4 regions of the Halomonas pelophila genome follow, and region 4 is predicted to be linked to each of the others. Evidence: riboswitches for the same ligand, from Rfam matches in the RefSeq annotation. Region 4 holds a riboswitch; each other region holds the start of a gene.
The links. Region 4 has a riboswitch for thiamine pyrophosphate ahead of ABE957_RS04340 (sodium:solute symporter family transporter). Riboswitches for the same ligand answer to the same signal wherever they lie in the genome.
Positions count from the first base shown of each region.

Region 1: it holds a riboswitch for thiamine pyrophosphate, as region 4 does, so the genes downstream of both, ABE957_RS09995 (SLC5/6 family protein) here and ABE957_RS04340 (sodium:solute symporter family transporter) in region 4, are expected to answer to the same signal.
Region 2: it holds a riboswitch for thiamine pyrophosphate, as region 4 does, so the genes downstream of both, thiO (glycine oxidase ThiO) here and ABE957_RS04340 (sodium:solute symporter family transporter) in region 4, are expected to answer to the same signal.
Region 3: it holds a riboswitch for thiamine pyrophosphate, as region 4 does, so the genes downstream of both, tenA (thiaminase II) here and ABE957_RS04340 (sodium:solute symporter family transporter) in region 4, are expected to answer to the same signal.

Region 1 covers NZ_JBEGCI010000007.1:165,193-167,387, reverse strand. Annotated here, with positions in the region: gene ABE957_RS10005 (HNH endonuclease) at 1-342, opposite strand, end outside; gene ABE957_RS10000 (hypothetical protein) at 400-1,065, opposite strand; TPP riboswitch at 1,179-1,298, shown strand; gene ABE957_RS09995 (SLC5/6 family protein) at 1,288-2,195, shown strand, end outside.
Region 2 covers NZ_JBEGCI010000010.1:81,963-84,157, reverse strand. Annotated here, with positions in the region: gene argF (ornithine carbamoyltransferase) at 1-616, shown strand, start outside; gene ABE957_RS12350 (hypothetical protein) at 716-1,021, shown strand; TPP riboswitch at 1,153-1,275, shown strand; gene thiO (glycine oxidase ThiO) at 1,345-2,195, shown strand, end outside.
Region 3 covers NZ_JBEGCI010000003.1:42,167-44,361, forward strand. Annotated here, with positions in the region: gene tenA (thiaminase II) at 74-742, opposite strand; TPP riboswitch at 811-932, opposite strand; gene ABE957_RS03650 (hypothetical protein) at 1,093-2,195, opposite strand, start outside.
Region 4 covers NZ_JBEGCI010000003.1:191,162-193,356, reverse strand. Annotated here, with positions in the region: gene ABE957_RS04345 (ABC transporter ATP-binding protein) at 1-880, opposite strand, end outside; TPP riboswitch at 1,152-1,272, shown strand; gene ABE957_RS04340 (sodium:solute symporter family transporter) at 1,356-2,195, shown strand, end outside.

The DNA of each region.
Region 1 (2,195 bases), on a different contig from region 4:
GGGATCTTTTCTCTCGTAGCTGATCATCAGCTGACGATTAGCGGATTTCGTCAGACCGCCAGCCTCTAGCGAGTACCAGAACCCACCCTCATCGCTAGTCCCATCGGCATAGATGTTGGTGCGGCCCTGTTTGGGCACGACCGTCTTGATGCTCAAGATGCCGTCTGGCATCTGTTTGGGCTTAAAGATGCCGATGGCGCGACTGGCAAGGTAGATAGCGCCATCATCGAAGGGCAGCGGTTCGGCAATCGCATTCCAGGACACATCACCGGACGGTGCTTGAGATATGGCCTCCAACCTCTTGAATGCGGCTTGTCGAATACGGAGATCGATATTCAGCAAGGGGGCGTCCTGAGAAGCAGAGTTAGTATCTACAAATACTAATCAAGTCCTCGTGATTTAACACTCCTCCAATAGCTGCAGCACCGGCGTCAGCTGGCTCTCGTGCAGCAGCAGCAGGCTGTCGGCTTTCTCATTCTCGCGGGGCGCCACCACGGCGAATTCGCCCTCCTCGAGGTGGAACTCGTGGATCTCACGTTGCCCCTGCGGCGTCTGGCAGCGAATCGCGCGGTAGGCATCATCTTCGCTGTAGGTGAGACGGTGGTAGACCTTGAAGAAGGTGTAGAGGGTCAGGCCCTGGCGGAAGGCGGGCCAGCGCGCGGGGATGGTGCGGGTCTCCTCGTCGAGGGCCTGGCCTTCGGCCTCGGCGGCGGCGAGGGCCCGGGCCAGGGGCTTGGCGAGCAGCTCGGTGCCGTCGCAGGGCAGCGGCTGCCCACCCTCGAAGGCCCGGCGGTAGTCGTCGGCCACCCGGCGCAGCGCGGCCAAGGAGTCCAGCCGATGGTCGCTGTGGCAGAGCTCGGCGGGCTCGAAGCTGCCGTTCTGCCAGCCGTGGATGACGCGCAGCACCAGCCGACCCTCGTGCATCGGCGCCAGGATCAGCGCCTCGGTCGCCACGCGCAGATGCAGCAGGCGCTCGGTGGCGGCGTTGTCGAAGGCGCTGTAGGGATCGACGAAGATCCCGTGCAGGCGTCCGGGGGCGTGTTCCTTGGCTTCGGTGTAGGGCATCTCGGGGCTCCGGCACGGGTGGTCGTCACGCTGGGGCGACGTTATGATGCCCCTTGATCCTGTCTCTATCGGCCGTTACGGCGCGGGCTTGAGTCGCGATCCCACAATCCATTCACTGTCGCCAGGGGAGTCTCGCTGCCGCACACGTCGGCCGGGGCTGAGAGAGCGCATGGCGCTGACCCTGGAACCTGATCCGGTTCATACCGGCGGAGGAAGTGCGACATGCCTGTCCTGACGTCTGCCGTGCTCGGCGCGGCGCTGCTGTGCTTTGCATTCCTGGGCCTCAAGGCCCGCCGGGCCGATGGCCCCCTCGACGACTACGTCACCGCGCGCAACTCCCAGAGTGCCTCGACCCTGGGGCTTTCCTTCCTGGCCTCGGGGATGGGCGCCTGGATCCTCTTCGCGCCCCCCGAGATCGGCGCCTTCGTCGGCCCGCTGGCGCTGGCCGGCTATGCCGTGGGCTCGGCGCTGCCATTCATCGTGCTGGGGCTCTATGGCCCGGCGATCCGCCGCCACCTGCCGGAAGGGCGCAGCATCGGCGAGTTCGCCGAGGCCTGCTATGGCGCCGGGGTGCGGCGCTGGGTGTCGCTGGTCTCCGTGCTCTACATGGCCTGTTTCCTGGCCGCGGAGCTGACCGCCGTCGGGGCCATCACCGCGCTGCTCTCCGAGGTGCCACCGGCGCTGGTGGTGATCGGCGTGGCGATCTCCACGCTGCTCTACACCGCAGTGGGCGGGCTGCGGGCGAGCCTTGCCACCGACCGCTGGCAGGCCTGGCTGCTGATCGCCCTGCTGGCCCTGGTCGGCGGGGTGGCGCTTGCGCGCCTGCCCGAGATGCCGGTGGCGGCGGCCCTGCCGTCGATCCCGGCGGGCGATGCGCTCTCCGTGGCGCTGACCCTGGTGATCGCGGTGACGGCGGCGAACCTCTTTCATCAGGGCTACTGGCAGCGGGTCTGGGCGGCGCGGGACGACCGTGCCCTGGGCCGCGGCGCCTGGCTCGGCGGCGGCATCACCGTGCTGGTGGTGATGGTGATCGGCGGGCTCGGCATGCTGGCCGCCATGGCCGGCGTGGCGCTTGGCGAGCCGCCGATTCCTTTCTTCGCGCTGCTTTCCGAGGCGCCGGACTGGCTGGC
Region 2 (2,195 bases), on a different contig from region 4:
GATGATCCGCACCTTCTCCCACCAGGGGCTTGCAGACTTCGCCTCGGCAAGCGCGGTGCCGGTCATCAACGCCCTAACCGACGACTACCACCCCTGCCAGCTGCTCGCCGACGTGATGACCTGGACAGAGCTGCGCGGCAGCGTCAAGGATCGCACCGCCGTGTGGATCGGCGATGGCAACAACATGTGCCACTCCTGGATCAACGCCGCCCGCCAGTTCGACTTCCGGCTGCGCATCTGCTGTCCCGAGGGCTACGAGCCGCGCCAGGACATCCTCGATGCCGCCGGCGACCGGGTGAGCATCGTGCGCGACCCCAGGGAAGCCGTCGCCCAGGCCGACCTGATCACCACCGACGTCTGGGCCTCCATGGGCCAGGAAGAGGAGCAGGCCAAGCGCGAGGCGGACTTCGCCGGCCTGCAGGTCACCGAGGAGCTGCTCGATCGGGCCCGGGAAGACGCTCTCTTCCTGCATTGCCTGCCCGCCCACCGCGGCGAGGAGATCAGCGACACCCTGCTCGACGACCCGCGCGCCGTGGTCTGGCAGGAGGCGGGCAACCGCCTGCACGCCCAGAAGGCGCTGCTCGAGTTCCTGCTGCTGGGACGCGTGGAGAGCTGACGAAGGACGCGACGAGGGTCGTCTTATACCTTGGTATGACATCGACCTTCGTCGCATGTATAATGCGCCGCAGCAATCCCGCTCAGGAGATGCGGCAGCATGAATCATTCCCACCCCAGCCCCAGCGGCATGCAGCGCAGCCTGCGCCAGTGCCTCTCCCACATGGCCGCCATGCTCTATCGCCACGGCCATGTGCTCGAGACGGTCACCATCAGCCATCGCGGCCTCGATCGCCGGGCCCTGAAGACCCTGGATGCGGCCACCAGCGACTGGGCGCCCTGCCAGACGATCCTCGAGAACAGCCAGGCCGCCACCTGGAACGACCAGCAGCGCCTGGTACTCACCGGCCTCGGCCGCGAGCTGCTGTTCGACATGTTCGGCGAAGGGGCCGCCGACTGCGCCTGAGCCCGATGCCGGGCTAGCGTATCGAGACCAGCCTCGAGACCAGACCTGAAGACCAAGCCCTTAAGACCAGGCCCAGAAAAATGCCCGGGCGCGCACGTGATTGCGCGCCCGGGCATTTTTGGTTAGGTTGTGACGACTTGTCGGGGAGCCCCGGTACGCTCATGGAGACGTGCACGGGGGCTGAGATCGGTACGGCCGAACCCGTTGAACCTGATCAGGTTGATGCCTGCGGAGGGAACAAGCTGTCGTATCGTCTAGCAGCTAGCAGCCCCCTTTCGTCATCCAGCCTGTTCCTCCACGTCTTCTGCTGGATGGACAACGCCATGACACACCCCACCGAGAGTACCATCGCCGTGGCCGGCGCCGGCCTGCTGGGCCGCCTGGTCGCCTGGCAACTCCTTCGCGACGGCCATGCCGTCACCCTCTATGACGCCGGCGACCTGGAACAGCCCGCCGCGGCCGCCTGGACGGCGGCCGGCATGGTCGCGCCGCTGTGCGAGACGGCGGTCTCCGAGCGCAGCGTCTATGAGATGGGTCAGTTCGCCCTGGCCCAGTGGCCGCGCTGGCTTGAGGCGCTCGACGCTACCGCCCTGTGGCACCATCAGGGCAGCCTGATGGTGGCCCACGCCCAGGACATGGGGGAACTCACCCAGTTCCGCCGCGACCTCACCCACGTGCTCGGCGACGAGCCGGCCTGCCAGGCGCTGGACGACGCCGAGATCCACCGGCTGGAGCCCGACCTGGCGGCGGGCTTCCGCCAGGGCCTCTACCTGCCGGACGAGGCCCACCTGGACAACCGCGCCCTGCTCGAGCGGCTGCTGGCCGAGATCCGCCGCCTGGGCGGCACCTGCCACGCCCACTGCCCGGTGGACACCTTCCCCGGGGAGATCGAGACCCGCGACGGCCGGCGCGCCTTCGACCTGGTCGTCGACTGTCGCGGCACCGGCGCCCGCCAGCACCACGCCAGCCTGCGCGGCGTGCGCGGCGAGACGCTGCACGTGCAGACCGCGGAGATTCGGCTCTCGCGCCCGGTGCGCCTGATGCATCCGCGCTACCAGCTCTATGTGGTCCCCAAGCCCGACCAGCGCTTCGTCATCGGCGCCACCCAGATCGAGAGCGAGGACCGCTCTCCCGTCTCGCTGCAGTCCTCCCTGGAGCTGGGCAGCGCCCTCTA
Region 3 (2,195 bases), 150 kb from region 4:
CTCGCGATTCCCCTTCTATCCCGTGGGTGGGCGGCCTGACCAGAACCAGCCCGGGACGTCAGGTAGGGCCAGCTCAGAGGCGCTGATCTAGCCCCATCTGCCAGAAGTCGATCTCGAGCCGGGTGGCGTCGCGGAACACCGCGGTGAGCTCGGCGAAGCGCGCCGGCGTCACCTCCGCCAGCCGGGCGTCGAGCCAGGCGCGCTCGTCCGCCATGGCCTGCTGGAAGGCCTCGCTCTCGTACATGGCGATCCAGGCGTCATAGGGGTTCGCCTCGCCGCGCACCGTGGTGGCGCGGCCATTGAGCCACTGGGCGATCTCGCCGTAGCCGACCAGGCAGGGGGCGAGGGCCACGTGCAGGTCGAGCAGGTCGCCGCGATGGCCGGTGTCCAGCACGTAGCGCGTGTAGGCAAGCGTAGCGCGGGCCTCCGGCAGGCGCGCCAGGTCCTGCTCGGAGATGCCCCAGCCGCGGCAGTAGTCCACGTGCAGCCCCAGCTCCACGTCGAGGATGGTCTTGAGGCCCTCGAAGGCGTGGCGCAGCTCGCTGAGGTCGCGGCTCTTGTAGGCGGCCAGGGCGTAGGCCCGGGCGAAGTGGATCAGGAACAGGTAGTCCTGCTGGAGGTAGTGGCGAAAGGCGCCTTCCTCGAGAGTGGCATCGCCGAGCCGGCGCACGAAGTCGTGCTCGATATAGGCGCCCCAGTCGTCCTGGCAGGCCGCGGTAAGGTCGTCGAATCGGTAGCCCATCGTGTCTCCGGTCAGGGGGCGATCCGGAAGCGGGGCGGGAGAGGGTGACCGGAGAAGGTGCCGCGAGGCAGGGGTCACCGCTTGATTCCTACGCCGGTACTAGCCGGATCAGGTTCCACGGGACCAGCGCTCGGTGTCTTCACACCCCGCGCCATCTCAGCCGGCTCTACCGGCACCCCGTCAAGCGAAGCGCTTACTCTAGCATCCTGTCGTCGTCTTGCCACCCTCTGCGGGGATTCCGGTGTCGTCCACTACCGGGGCTTTCGGCACCGGTTCTCCGGCGACAGGGCCGGACGGCGTGGTGCCGTGAATCACTGCACCGGCATCTTGCCGGGTAGCGCCGCGGCGCGTCATTCCGGCTCGGCGTCCAGCAGCTCGAACCACTCCGTGCGCTCGGGAAGGGTCAGCTCGCTGGCGGGCCGGCCGCTGGCATACCAGTCGCGGACGTTGCGCAGCTGCCATCGACGGCGTTCGCCGTCCAGCTCGATGCCCAGCCGAAAGGGCCCGTAGCGGGCGAGGGCGCGGCCCGCCAGCTGGGCGTCGCGCAGGGCGATGTTGGCCAGCAGCTCCAGGCGACTGCCACCCCGCACGGCGAGGTCCTCCAGGCGCAGGGTGTCGTCGTCGAACATCACGCGCACCTCGCCGCGCACCTCGCCAAGGGTCAGCCGGTCGCGCAGCCAGCCTCTCTCCCGGGCCGAGTCGACGAACAGGTTGACCAGCAGGCCGCTGTCGCGCATGGCCAGGTCGAGCCGGGCGTCGAGCGCCAGCGGTGCCACCCAGCGCATCTCTCCCTCGGGGACCTCGAGGCGCGCCCACCAGCCGCGGGTCAGGGCGCCGGCGGCGTTCTCCAGGCGCATGTCGCTCAGGCTCAGCGTGGAGCCTGCGACGTCGAAGCGCAGCGTCTCCAGGTCGCCCTCGGAGAGGCGAGCCTCCAGCGCCAGGGTGCCCTCCAGGACCTGCTCATCGAAGGCGAGGCGGGCGTCGGAGGCGGTGAGCGAGAGGCTGCCCTCGGCCGACAGGCCCTCGAGTCGCAGCTGGGTGGCCATCGTCGCCTGGCCCGACAGGAAGGCGATGCCGGCATCCTTGGGCAGGTAGTCATTGAAGGCGGCGAGGTCCGGTACCGCCACATCGGGCATGTCGATGCGCGTGCTGAGTGCCTCCAGGCCCTCGCTCGGGTCGAAGCTCCGCGCCCGGCTCTGGATCTCCAGCAGGCGGCCGTCGATCAGCGCGTCGCCTCCCTCCTGGCGGCGCAGGCCGAAGCGGGGCAGGGAGAGGTGCAGCTGCGCGCCGGGGTCGCTGGCCTCCAGCACCAGCGAGCCGTCGCCGAAGGCCTCGTAGTGCAGGAAGCGCACGGCAAGTCGGTCGGAGTTAACGCGAAGCTGGCTCTCGAGCATCACCTCGCCGCTTTCCAGGCCGAGGTCGAGGGACAGGCGTCCGCCCCCCTGGACGGCCA
Region 4 (2,195 bases):
GATTGGCGCGATTGCGCATCGACATCACCTGCATGCCCTGCTCGGTGAGCGACTCGAAGACGTCGTTGAGGCGCTGGCCGCGATGCACCACCACCGCCAGCTGGGCGTCGTCCACGCGATTGATCTCGAAGCCCTCGACCTCCGGGGCCGCCTCCACCGGATGGGCGAGATCGAGCAGGAAGGTCTCGGTATCGAGCTCGGCGAGCAGCTCGCGCACGCTGGTGTCGCGGATGATCTCGCCGTGGTTGATGATGCCCACGCGGCGGCAGAGGCTCTCGGCCTCCTCGAGATAGTGGGTGGTGAGGATGATGGTGACGCCCTCCTCCCGGTTGATGCGGCGCATGTACTCCCACATGCTGCGGCGCAGCTCGATGTCGACGCCGGCGGTGGGCTCGTCGAGGATCAGCAGCTTCGGGCGATGCATCAGCGCGCGGGCGATCATCAGCCGGCGCTTCATGCCGCCGGAGAGCATCCGCGCGCTGCCGTTGCGCTTGTCCCACAGGCTCAGGTCTCGGAGCAGCTCCTCGGCGCGGGGCAGCGCCTCGCGACGCGACATGCCGTAGTAGCCCGCCTGGGCCAGCACGATGTCGATGACCTTCTCGAACTGGCTGAAGTTGAACTCCTGGGGCACCACGCCGAGATGGTACTTGGCCCGGGCGAAGTCGGTGTCGATGTCGATGCCGAAGATCGAGATCTTCCCCGCGGTCTTCTGCACCAGCGAGCAGACTACGCCCAGGGTGGTCGACTTGCCGGCGCCGTTGGGGCCCAGCAGGGCGTAGAAGTCGCCCTGGGCGACGTCGAGGTCGATGCCCTTGAGGGCCTCGAAGCCATTGCCGTAGACCTTGGTCAACCCACGGATGGAAAGAGCCGGTTCGGCCATGAAAGATCCCGTAAAGAAAATGAATGGGATGCCGTGTCGGCACCCGCCAGAAAAAACACGCTCGAGGCGCGACACACGGGGCGCTGAGATGGGGGCGCCGCGGCGCAATTCAAGCCGCCGTTCAAGCCCCAGCTCAAGCAGTGGCCGGGGCCCTGCGCGCCCGGGCGCGACCTTCCCATCTTACGCCACTAGCCAGACAGTTCGCATGCTCATCGTTCATGCGGGCGTCGCGCGCCGTATTGACCCCGTGACGCCGGGGCCCTAGGCTGGAGCGCATTCCTGGGGGAGTCCTTGCGGACTGAGATTCCGGCACCGTGTATCGACGACACGGCCGGTAACCCTTCGAACCTGATCCGGATCATGCCGGCGAAGGGAAGGAAGTGCCATCCGGCCACGCTTCTCACCCAACGCAACTGCGTCCTCTCGTAGCGACGCTCGGCATCGCGCCGGGCCTTTCCATGCTAGGGAGAACGTCATGCTGCCGACCACTCATGCCTTCTGGTGGCTCATCGCCTTCGCGGCGCTGTTTGCCGTGCCGGGCATGCTCTACGCGCGCCGCCACACCGAGAGCCTCGAGGACTTCATCATCGCCCGCAACAGCCAGGGCGCCACCGCCACGGTGCTGACCCTGATGGCCTCGACGCTGGGCACCTGGATCCTGTTCGGCCCCGCCCAGGCGGCCACCTGGGGCGGGCTGGGCGCGATTGCCGGCTATGCGCTGGGCTCGCTGGCGCCACGGCTGGTGATGATTCCGCTGGGGCGGCGCCTGCGCGAGCTCTCGCCGGGCGGCCACTCGCTCACCGAGTTCGTGATGAGCCGCTACGGGCGCCCCATGTACGCCTTCACCCTGGTGATCATGCTGTTTTATCTCTTCATCTCCCTGGCCGCGGGGATCACCGCCATCGCCAAGATGGTCGGGCTGCTGGCGCCGGTGCCGCTCTGGGCGACCAGCTCGGTGGTGATGGCCGCCACCCTGCTCTACACCCTGTACGGTGGCCTGCGCGCCTCGATCTTCACCGACAAGGTGCAGATGGTCGTGATCCTGCCGCTGCTCGCCGTGCTGCTGATCGTCGGCTGGCAGGCCGCCGGCGGCCTCAAACCCACCCTCGCCGGCCTCGAGGCGACGGCGCCGCGGCTGCTGGACATCACCGACCTGGGCGGGCTCAAAGCTGGCCTCACCTTCTTTTTGGCCGTGATGCTGACCGGGCTCTTCTATCAGGGCAACTGGCAACGGGTCTACGCCGCCCAGAGCAACCGCGCCGTGGCCCTGGGCTTCCTGCTCGGGGGCCTTCTGAGCGCGCCGATGATCTTCGTG